3 regions of the Enterobacter sp. UNJFSC 003 genome follow, and region 1 is predicted to be linked to each of the others. Evidence: predicted binding sites of a transcription regulator. Region 1 holds the regulator's gene; each other region holds the start of a gene.
The links. Region 1 encodes CRP, which controls carbon source genes, mostly activating them, when cyclic AMP is high. Its sites were predicted from a motif close to ATGTGANNNNNNTCACAT; they were not measured.
Positions count from the first base shown of each region.

Region 1 (3,277 bases):
AGTAGGGCTTCGGCAGATGCAGGGCCATCCCCATCAGGCTGGCGATACTGAGCATCACGCTAATCCGCGCGGCGTTGCGCAGCGCGGCAGATTTCAGGGAGAGGTAACTTTTCAGCGCAGGCAGAAGCGGCAGGCGTTTTTGTTTGTCGGCCATCAGGTCGCGGGGATAGAGCGGACGCTGCGTTCGCAAGACGCGCGCGATGCGGCTAAAGTGCCAGGCGGCAAACTGGCCGACCGGATTTTCCGCGTGCTGGCGCGCAATTTTTTCCAGCGCACCGAGCTGTTTTTCCATGTTAAAGCGCGTGGGGTAGCGATGATAGAGAATGTCATCCGCCAGCACGCGCAGGCGCGCCGACACGGTTTGCGCATTCCAGCGGATCACCGCTTCGGCGTGGCTTTGCTCGACCAGCTTTTGCACCTCCTGCGGATGATGCAGGCTAACGGAGATATGCTCCTGCAGATCCAGACCCACCTGGAAGGTGCGCAGTAGCCGTTTGTAATCATGATTCCGGTTGGCGGCGAGCATGTGCAGCTGCTGATAGCACTGGCTGATCAGATCGACCACTTTTTGCTGACGCGCGAGCAGCGGCGGTAGCGATTTTTCCGGGTCGGTATGCTGGGTGAGCAGGGTATATTTAGCGTCGCAATAGTCCGCAAGCTGCACGTAGAGCAGGCTCAGGGATTCGCGCAGCGGCTGCTCCCGCCACATCCAGAACCAGAACCAGTTAAACAGCCCGTACCACAGCGTGCCAAGGGCGTAGATCAGCAGCGGTTCCCATACCGGCATATTCCCAGCAAGGCTCAGCGTGAAGATGGCGGCAATGAGCGAGGCGGGAAGCAGGCGGGCATGCAGCGAGCTGATTTCGGCAGTCACGCCGAGGGTCATCGCCAGCACGGTTAATATCAGAGGGAGAGGAATGTCCCGGGCAAGCAACAGCTGCACGGCGAGGCTACATCCTGCAAACAGGCTGCCACCAATAATCAGGCGTTTGAAAAAGCGCTTATGCGGCGTGTCCAGACCGGCGATGTTGCAGCAGGCGGGCACGAGGGAAAACAGCAGACCCTGTTGCAGGTGTCCGAGGAGCAGACCTACGGCCACAGGAAGGCACAACACCAGCGTTTGTCGCAGTGCGTAGTTAACTTCCGGGTGATAAATCAGCCTGCGCCACATGGGGAATAGAGACAAAAACGGCGTGTCACCTTGCGATGACACGCCGTTTTACCGGAATTAACGGGTCCCGTAGACCACGATAGTTTTACCGTGGGCAGAGATCAGGTTCTGGTCTTCCAGCATTTTCAGGATACGACCCACTGTTTCACGGGAGCAACCGACGATCTGACCGATTTCCTGACGGGTAATTTTAATTTGCATGCCGTCCGGGTGGGTCATGGCGTCTGGCTGTTTCGCCAGGTTTAACAGTGTCTGCGCGATGCGACCGGTAACGTCCAGGAAGGCAAGGTTACCCACTTTCTCTGACGTGACCTGCAGACGGCGTGCCATCTGCGAAGAAAGACGCATCAGGATGTCAGGGTTAACCTGAATCAGCTGACGGAATTTCTTATAAGAAATTTCAGCGACTTCACATGCAGTTTTTGCACGAACCCAGGCGCTACGTTCCTGGCCCTCTTCAAACAGGCCCAGTTCACCGATGAAGTCGCCCTGGTTCAGATAAGAAAGGATCATCTCTTTCCCTTCTTCATCTTTGATCAGCACTGCCACCGAGCCTTTAACGATGTAATACAACGTTTCCGCTTTTTCACCCTGGTGAATCAGCGTGCTCTTCGATGGGTACTTATGAATGTGGCAATGAGACAAGAACCATTCGAGAGTCGGGTCTGTTTGCGGTTTGCCAAGCACCATGCGCGGTTATCCTCTGTTATAAGCTGTCACCAGAGCCATAAGATGCATCCGGACTCTGGGGTTGCAATCGAATTCTTACCCATACCCTGGGAAGTCGGCTGTCGTAACGTTTCGCAGCCAGTAAAGTTTGATGTCCTCTGCATACATGTGTAACGTCAATGTATTACTGTAGCATCCAGAGTGTTTTAGCATAGCTTTTGCCGCGTGTCTCCTGGTGTCTCGCTTCAGCATGATGCAGGTCGCCTTCCGTTGCGAGAATTGTAACGCACGCGTAATCTGTCACCAAAAATGCAACGTCGGAGTTATGTATATGCAAGCGCGTGTGAAATGGGTTGAAGGTTTAACGTTCCTGGGCGAGTCCGCTTCAGGACACCAGATTTTGATGGATGGTAACTCCGGTGACAAAGCGCCAAGCCCTATGGAAATGGTGCTGATGGCGGCGGGGGGATGCAGCGCGATCGACGTCGTTTCGATCCTGCAAAAAGGTCGTCATGATGTGACCGATTGCGAAGTTAAGCTCACGTCAGAACGTCGCGAAGAGGCGCCACGCCTGTTCACCCACATTAACCTGCACTTTATCGTTACCGGTAAAGAACTGAAGGATGCGGCGGTATCACGCGCGGTCGATCTGTCCGCGGAGAAGTACTGTTCGGTGGCGTTAATGCTGGAGAAAGCGGTGAACATTACGCATTCGTATGAAGTGATCGAGGCCTAATGAAGGGGCATCGTGCGTTCTGATGCCCCCACCCTAACCCTCTCCGTGTGGGAGAGGGAATAGGATCACGCGATCTGCTTACCTTCCATCAACCGCTGTACCAGCGGCGTCATGATTAATTCCATCGCCAGCACCATTTTTCCGCCCGGCACCACCAACGTATTCATGTGCGAAATAAACGAGCCCTGCAGCATCGCCAGCAGCCACGGGTAATCGATCCCTTCGAGATTGCGGAAATGAATCACCACAAAGCTCTCATCCAGAGAGGGTATCGTTTTGGCGGCGAACGGGTTGGAGGTGTCCACCGTGGGGACGCGCTGGAAGTTGATATGGGTGCGGGAGAACTGCGGCGTCAGGAAGTTAATGTAGTCTTCCATTGAGCGGACGACCGAATCCATCACCGCCTCGCGCGAGTGACCGCGTTCGCTGATGTCACGGGTCAGCTTCTGGATCCACTCAAGGTTAACAATCGGCACCACGCCCACCAGCAGATCCACATATTGCGCCACGTCGTGCTGAGGGGTCACCACGCCGCCGTGCAGCCCTTCGTAAAACAGCACGTCGGTGGGTTCCGGCAGCGGCTGCCAGGGCGTAAAGGTGCCGGGTACCTGGTTCCAGGGCACGGCTTCATCGTAAGTGTGCAAATACTTGCGGGATTGACCCTTGCCGCTCTGGCCGTATTCACGAAACGTTTGTTCCAG
Region 1 is NZ_JBAKHK010000008.1:162,809-166,085, forward strand. It holds gene V5P19_RS17790 (YccS/YhfK family putative transporter) at 1-1,171, opposite strand, end outside; gene crp (cAMP-activated global transcriptional regulator CRP) at 1,229-1,861, opposite strand; gene V5P19_RS17800 (OsmC family protein) at 2,172-2,576, shown strand; gene V5P19_RS17805 (phosphoribulokinase) at 2,642-3,277, opposite strand, start outside.

Region 2 (3,277 bases), on a different contig from region 1:
CGATCATCTTCATGTCGAAGCCGCGGAAGAAGCCGCTCAGCACGAACAGCGCGACGATGGCGGCCATCATCACTTTAGTAACGTGGTTCCAGCCGCTCTCTTCAACGCCTTTACCGATCAGGATCCCCAGCACCAGACCCGGTACGGCGTTCCCCATGATCAGCTGCGCCGCGCCGCCAAAGACGGTGGCCCAGAATCCGGATTTTTTACCCGCATCGATAGCGGCCAGCCAGAAGATCACCGGCATGACGGTGTTGACCAGCAGGTTAGCCGCAGGCACCAGCACCTTAACAGCGGTGACCTGAAGCGCAGCCGGAACGGAGGAGGCGGTAAGATTAAGGAAGGTGACGACAATCATGCCAATCACGCCGCAGGCAATCGCCATTTTGCGGGGATCGTGCAGCGTTTCGCCGACGTTACGGTTTTTGATCATCAGTGCAGCAGCACCCCAGTTCGGGATGATGCGGTGGTCAACGTCCTGTGTGAACGCCCCTGCGGCCACGGAAGAGGCCCAGGCGTTAAAGAAGAAGCCTAACCCAAAGGAGAAGTGAGAAGCCGGATCCCCTTCACAGGAGTTCAGTTCCCCCAACGTACGAAACGCGCCCATACCCTGTGTGGTAGGCGCATGAAACATGCGTGCAGCCCCGGCTCCGACACCGACGCCCACCAGGCCGCCGATGATGAGCGATTTTATTAATATAATTAAGAACATCAGTCTGCCCTTTTATGAATAATCAGCGTTGCGTGACGAAATCCACCTGGTCGAGATTGATGGCGGTCACGTTGACGGTCACATCCAGCTCCACGCTGTAGGTGCGTCTTTCCCGGCGCAAAAAGAAGAACAGAAACGCTTCTTTCCGCACCGCTTCTTGCGCCTGAACAACCTGCACATCCTGTGGCTCAATACGCAGTAAGATATGCGGTGAGGCTTTCATCACCGCGGCCTGAACGTGGTTGAGCGCGTCGGCAAAGGCGCGCGCTTTGGCGTCGCCTTTGCCCTTCACTCTCACCGTGGTTGTGAACTGTTCTTTCATGCTTATGCGCCGTATTTTTTCTGCCACGCCTGCACCAGACGCTCGCCCAGCTCTTCTTTATCCATAAAGCCAAAGCCCAGCACGTTGCAGCCTTCGTTGATGGCGGTCACGCCCTCTTCCACGGAACGCATGCCGTATTTGGCTTTGTAGCCATATTTGGTCTGAGCAGTAATTGCGCCCGCGCCGCCGCTGCCGCAGAAGGAGATGCCGAAGGTGGCGTTTTCCGCTTTCATCACGTCACCGAGCTTCATATCGGCAGCCATACCCGGTACGACAACCGCGCGTCCACCTGCTTTTTCGACACCAGTGGCCACTTTCTGACCTTTGCCCAGGCGATCGCCAATCACGACTGTAATCTGTTCCATGTGTTGCTCCTTAAAGGTTGTCTTTCGCGACTTCGAAGTGAACGGAGAGCAGCCAGGCCTCTTCATCAGGAAGATTGCCAAACTGCGCTACCACTTCACGGGCAAGCCGCATTGAATCGGGTGAAATTTCGTCGAACAGTTCTGCTTCAACCTCCGGCAGCGGTTCGCCGGTCACGGACCGGTGCGCCATTGCGCGAACGTGGGAGGTCAGCATCTGCTCCTGTACCGCATTGGGGATGATGTTGTTTCGGGCCAGCAGGGCATATACCTGCTGCAGCATGGTGGTCGCGAGCTGCTCTGTCTGCAGCGACTGTTCCCCAACGTCGTTCATTACCGCTCCGTTAATCACTGGTCTTACCCCGTTTATGGCTCTGGAATAAAACTAACGTTGCAGGGGAATTGTTTGTAGCGAGTTGTTTTCCACTTCGAAGTGGAAAGGCGAGCCGCAGCAGTGATCTGTGCCACATAAATGCGCTGAATATGGATAAAACGCTGGATTTACGTGATGAATATCACGCTATCGCGCGGCAAATAAGGGGTAAGCGAAGCGGAAAAGGTTACGGGCAAGCGCGTTGAAATGTGATGTGGATAAGGTTTTCTTATGGGGATGGGAAAGAGTGTGAGCGGAGGCGCTTAACGCGACCCCGCTCGGGCAGGCCATTAACGATACTTTTTGTGATACGTGTTGCGGGTGGTGACAAACTGATCGGCCGCCGCCTGGGCTTCCTTCACCTTGCCTTCATTAGCAAGCTTCAGCGCGCCGTCGATCTGACCGACCAGCACGTCAAAGCCGTGGCGGAAATCGTTCATTTCAGCGCTGTCAGCCGGTTTGTTTTCCAGCTTCGGCGGCGTCGCTTTTTGGGCATCCAGCGCCGCTTCACGCATTTTGGTCAATGCGTCCTTCATGTCCGCCGCATTGTCCGTCTTCTGCACCACCTTCAGGTTTTGGCTGAGGATGTCCATGTTGTCTTCAAGATCGGCAGCAAACGCAGAAGAGCCAAGAACCAGCGTTGAAGCTGCGACGATCGCTAACAGGTGTTTACGCATTGCTCACGTCCTTTTTTATTATTAAGAAAACACTATCGCTATTGACCCGCTATTTTCATTTCGGGCAGAAGTACAGAACCACACTGTATATTGCTACGTGTTTCAATATCGTTACCGACCGTAACGATGTTGCGCCACATGTCCTTGAGGTTGCCGGCGATGGTAATCTCGCTCACCGGATACTGAATTTCGCCGTTTTCGACCCAGAAGCCCGCCGCACCGCGAGAATAATCCCCGGTAATGCCGCTTACGCCCTGCCCCATCAGCTCGGTCACGACCAGGCCGGTGCCCATCTCTTTCAGCATCTGCTCAAAGCTCAGGCCCTGTCCGGCAATGCGCCAATTATGGATGCCGCCCGCGTGACCGGTGCTTTTCAGCCCCAGCTTGCGCGCAGAGTAGTTGGTCAACAGCCACTGGGTCAGAATGCCGTCTTTGATGATATCGCGACGTTCTGTACGCACGCCTTCGCTGTCGAACGGCGTAGAGGCCAGTCCTTTCAGCAGATGCGGGTGCTCTTCGATCGTCAGCCACTCTGGCAGGATCTGTTTACCCAGCGAGTCGAGCAGGAAGGTCGATTTACGGTACACCGAGCCGCCCGCAATGGCGCCCACCAGATGACCGAACAGGCCAGTCGCCACTTCGTTGGCAAAAATTACCGGGGCTTTCATGGTGGAGAGCTTGCGCGGTGACAGGCGAGAGAGCGTACGCTGCGCGCATTCTGCCCCCACCCACTCCGGAGACTGTAAATCACCCAGCGCGCGGCCAATGGTGTACGCGTAGTCACGCTCCATATCGCCGTTCTCTTCAGCAATCACGCAGCTTGAGAGCGAG
Region 2 is NZ_JBAKHK010000009.1:75,885-79,161, reverse strand. It holds gene V5P19_RS18325 (DUF4311 domain-containing protein) at 1-712, opposite strand, end outside; gene V5P19_RS18320 (DUF4312 family protein) at 735-1,034, opposite strand; gene V5P19_RS18315 (SFCGS family glycine-rich protein) at 1,037-1,399, opposite strand; gene V5P19_RS18310 (glycine dehydrogenase) at 1,410-1,748, opposite strand; gene cybC (cytochrome b562) at 2,060-2,446, opposite strand; gene pmbA (metalloprotease PmbA) at 2,485-3,277, opposite strand, start outside.
Region 2: V5P19_RS18310 (glycine dehydrogenase) is a predicted target of CRP. The motif match lies at 1,849-1,866, and genes of this name have one in related genera.

Region 3 (3,277 bases), on a different contig from region 1:
GATTTATTGAATTACATTATCATCGACGAGGGAGCATCATGATCACCATTGAGTTTATTGTCATTATTGCCTGCCTGCTGGTAGGAACACGTTTCGGCGGCATGGGACTGGGGCTAATAAGCGGTATTGGCCTGTTTATTCTTAGCTTTGTCTTTGGCCTGCAGCCGGGTAAACCGCCGGTAGACGTGATGCTCACCATTCTGGCCGTTATCGGCTGTGCGGCCACCCTGCAAACGGCAGGCGGTCTGAATGTGATGATGCAGTTCGCCGAGCGCCTGCTGCGTAAACATCCGCAGCACATCACCCTTCTCGCCCCGTTTACGACATGGATGCTGACTTTTCTGTGCGGCACCGGACACGTGGTCTATACCATGTTCCCGATCATTGCGGATATCGCGCTGAAAAAAGGGATCCGCCCGGAGCGCCCAATGGCCGTTGCCTCTATCGCCTCACAAATGGCCATTACCGCCTCGCCGGTTTCCGTGGCCGTGGTGTCGCTGGTCTCGATACTGGGGGCGCAACACGGGATCGGCCACGCATGGGGTATCCTCGAAATTCTTGCCGTGTCGGTTCCCGCCTCGCTGTTTGGCGTTGCCATTGCAGCACTGTGGAGCCTGCGTCGCGGCAAAGATTTAGCCGATGACGTGGAGTTTCAGGAAAAGCTGAAGGACCCAAAACAGCGCGAGTTTATCTACGGCGGTACCGAAACGCTGATGGACCAGCGTTTTCCTAAACAGGCCTACTGGTCAACCTGGATCTTCTTCGCCGGGATTGCGGTCGTGGTCCTGCTGGGGGCGCTGCCTGAACTGCGCCCTGCGTTTGAGGTAAAAGGCAAAATGACGGCACTGTCGATGAACCTGGTCATTCAGATGATGATGCTAATCGCCGGGGCGGTCATGCTCATCGCCTGTAAGGTCAATGCGTCCGCGATATCAAGCGGTGCGGTATTTAAAGCGGGAATGGTCGCTATTTTCTCGGTATTCGGGGTCGCGTGGATGAGCGATACCTTTTTTCAGGCACATCTGGACGAGCTGAAAATGGCGCTGGAAGGCGTAGTGAAAAGCCACCCTTGGACCTATGCCATCGTGCTTTTCCTGGTCTCTAAACTGGTGAACAGCCAGGCGGCAGCGCTGACGGCCGTTGCGCCCATGGGGCTGATGCTGGGCATAGACCCAAAAATGCTGATTGCCTTCTTCCCGGCGTCTTACGGCTATTTTGTCCTGCCGACCTATCCAAGCGATCTGGCCTGCATCGGCTTTGACCGTTCGGGCACAACCCGTATCGGCAAATTTATTGTCAACCACAGCTTTATTCTGCCGGGACTGATTGGCGTGAGCTGCGCCTGTGCGGCGAGCTATTTGCTGGTGCAAACGTTCTTCTAACTCTTCACCGGGCGACAGTTGCTGTCGCCCGTCGACGTTCTCTCAGAAATGAGTTTCTCATTTCACCACATCGGTTTATACCCTACCTCGTTCGAGCTGCAGCCAACGCACATGCAGCATGAAGCGTGACGGGTATGTTTAGTGAGACTCACCCTGCGGTGTGAATCTCAACTCGATCAGTGCGATAGCTTTCTGGATCGCACGCATCGTAACCGGGTCTGCTGCAGCAGGATGGCTGGTAAAATCGATGTTTTTCAGTTGGGTAGACATTTTCTCGCGCACCTCGACTGGCGCGATAACGTCAATCACATCAAGGATTTGTTTGATAACCAGCTGGCATGCGACGACGTCAGACACCAGTTCCTGATCGGCGCTCAGGTTTTGAGACATGGGGCTTACTCCTGTATTTAAAGGCCGCCATAGTAACAAAACGAACGCCCCTTCATCTCCCTCTCGCCGCACGCAGGCATAAAAAAACCTGCCGAAGCAGGTTTTTTATCAGAACATCGCACCCGGCGGCACGTCTTTAAATGTGTTGCAGTAGTTAGCCCACATGCTTTTCAGGATTTTGCGCAGCTTCATTGTAATGCTCCAGTAACGTGTTATGCAGGTGTTATTGTTAATGCGCTTATAATATGACCACCATCACAGAAATCAATATTTTTGTGATGAATATCACGATTACAAATCCATCGGTGCTGCTGGAATGTTATAAAAACAACGTTGAATCCGTGGGTTAGCTTCATATAAATTCCAGTAAATTTTTATAATTTTTTTTGATACGGCGGGCTGAAAATGAGTGAGAACGTAACCGGCAAAGAGAGCCGAGGCTTATCGCCCGCGGCGCTGCTGGTCGCCGGGGCTTTCTTTATGGAGTTTCTTGACGGTACGGTGATTGCTACCGCCCTACCCGATATGGCCAAAAGCTTCGGCGTACAGGCCGTTGACTTAAATATAGGCATCAGTGCGTATCTGATTACCCTGGCGGTACTGATTCCCGCCAGCGGCTGGATTGCGGACCGCTTCGGCGCACGCAAGGTTTTTGCGCTCGCACTGGCTATTTTCACCCTCGCCTCTGTCTTTTGCGGTCTTTCAACCACCGTTGATCAGTTTGTTATCATGCGCGTGCTGCAGGGAGCGGGGGGTGCGCTGATGGTTCCCGTCGGCCGGCTTGCCGTTCTCCGCACCACGCCAAAACATCAGCTGATTACCGCCATTGCTACCCTGACCTGGCCCGCACTGGTGGCGCCAATCATTGGCCCACCGTTGGGCGGTTTTATCACCAGCTATGCCAACTGGCGCTGGATCTTCTTTATTAACGTACCGCTGGGACTTATCGCTATTGCTCTGGCATTGCGGGTTATCCCCGATCTGCATGAAGATGCGCGTCGCCCCTTCGACCTTCCGGGATTTATCGCAACCACCGTTGCAATGATGTGTCTGGTGTATGCGATGGAGTCGATGGGTGGGGAGCATCTCAACGCTGGGCTGACCTTATTCCTGCTGGCCATCGGTACGGTGGCGCTCATTTTCGCACTGCGCCATTTCCGGCGGGCGCAATGCCCGATGATCCGTCTTGATGCACTGCAGGTGCCGACGTTTCGCGTGACGATGTACGGCGGATCGCTTTTTCGCGCCTCGATTAGCGCGGTCCCCTTTCTTCTGCCGCTGATGTTTCAGGTGGGGTTTGGGATGAACGCTTTTCACTCTGGCCTGCTGGTTCTGGCGGTGTTCGTCGGCAATCTGACCATTAAACCGGCCACCACGCCGCTTATTCGCGCCCTGGGCTTTAAGCGGCTATTGCTGGTCAACGGCGCCCTGAATGTACTGGCTTTGCTGGCCTGCGCGTTCATTACGCAGGATACGCCGGTATGGCTGATGATGCTGGTTCTCTA
Region 3 is NZ_JBAKHK010000001.1:687,329-690,605, reverse strand. It holds gene V5P19_RS03195 (anaerobic C4-dicarboxylate transporter) at 39-1,382, shown strand; gene V5P19_RS03190 (DUF2766 family protein) at 1,521-1,772, opposite strand; gene azuC (stress response protein AzuC) at 1,881-1,964, opposite strand; gene V5P19_RS03180 (MFS transporter) at 2,178-3,277, shown strand, end outside.
Region 3: azuC (stress response protein AzuC) is a predicted target of CRP. The motif match lies at 2,046-2,063, and genes of this name have one in related genera.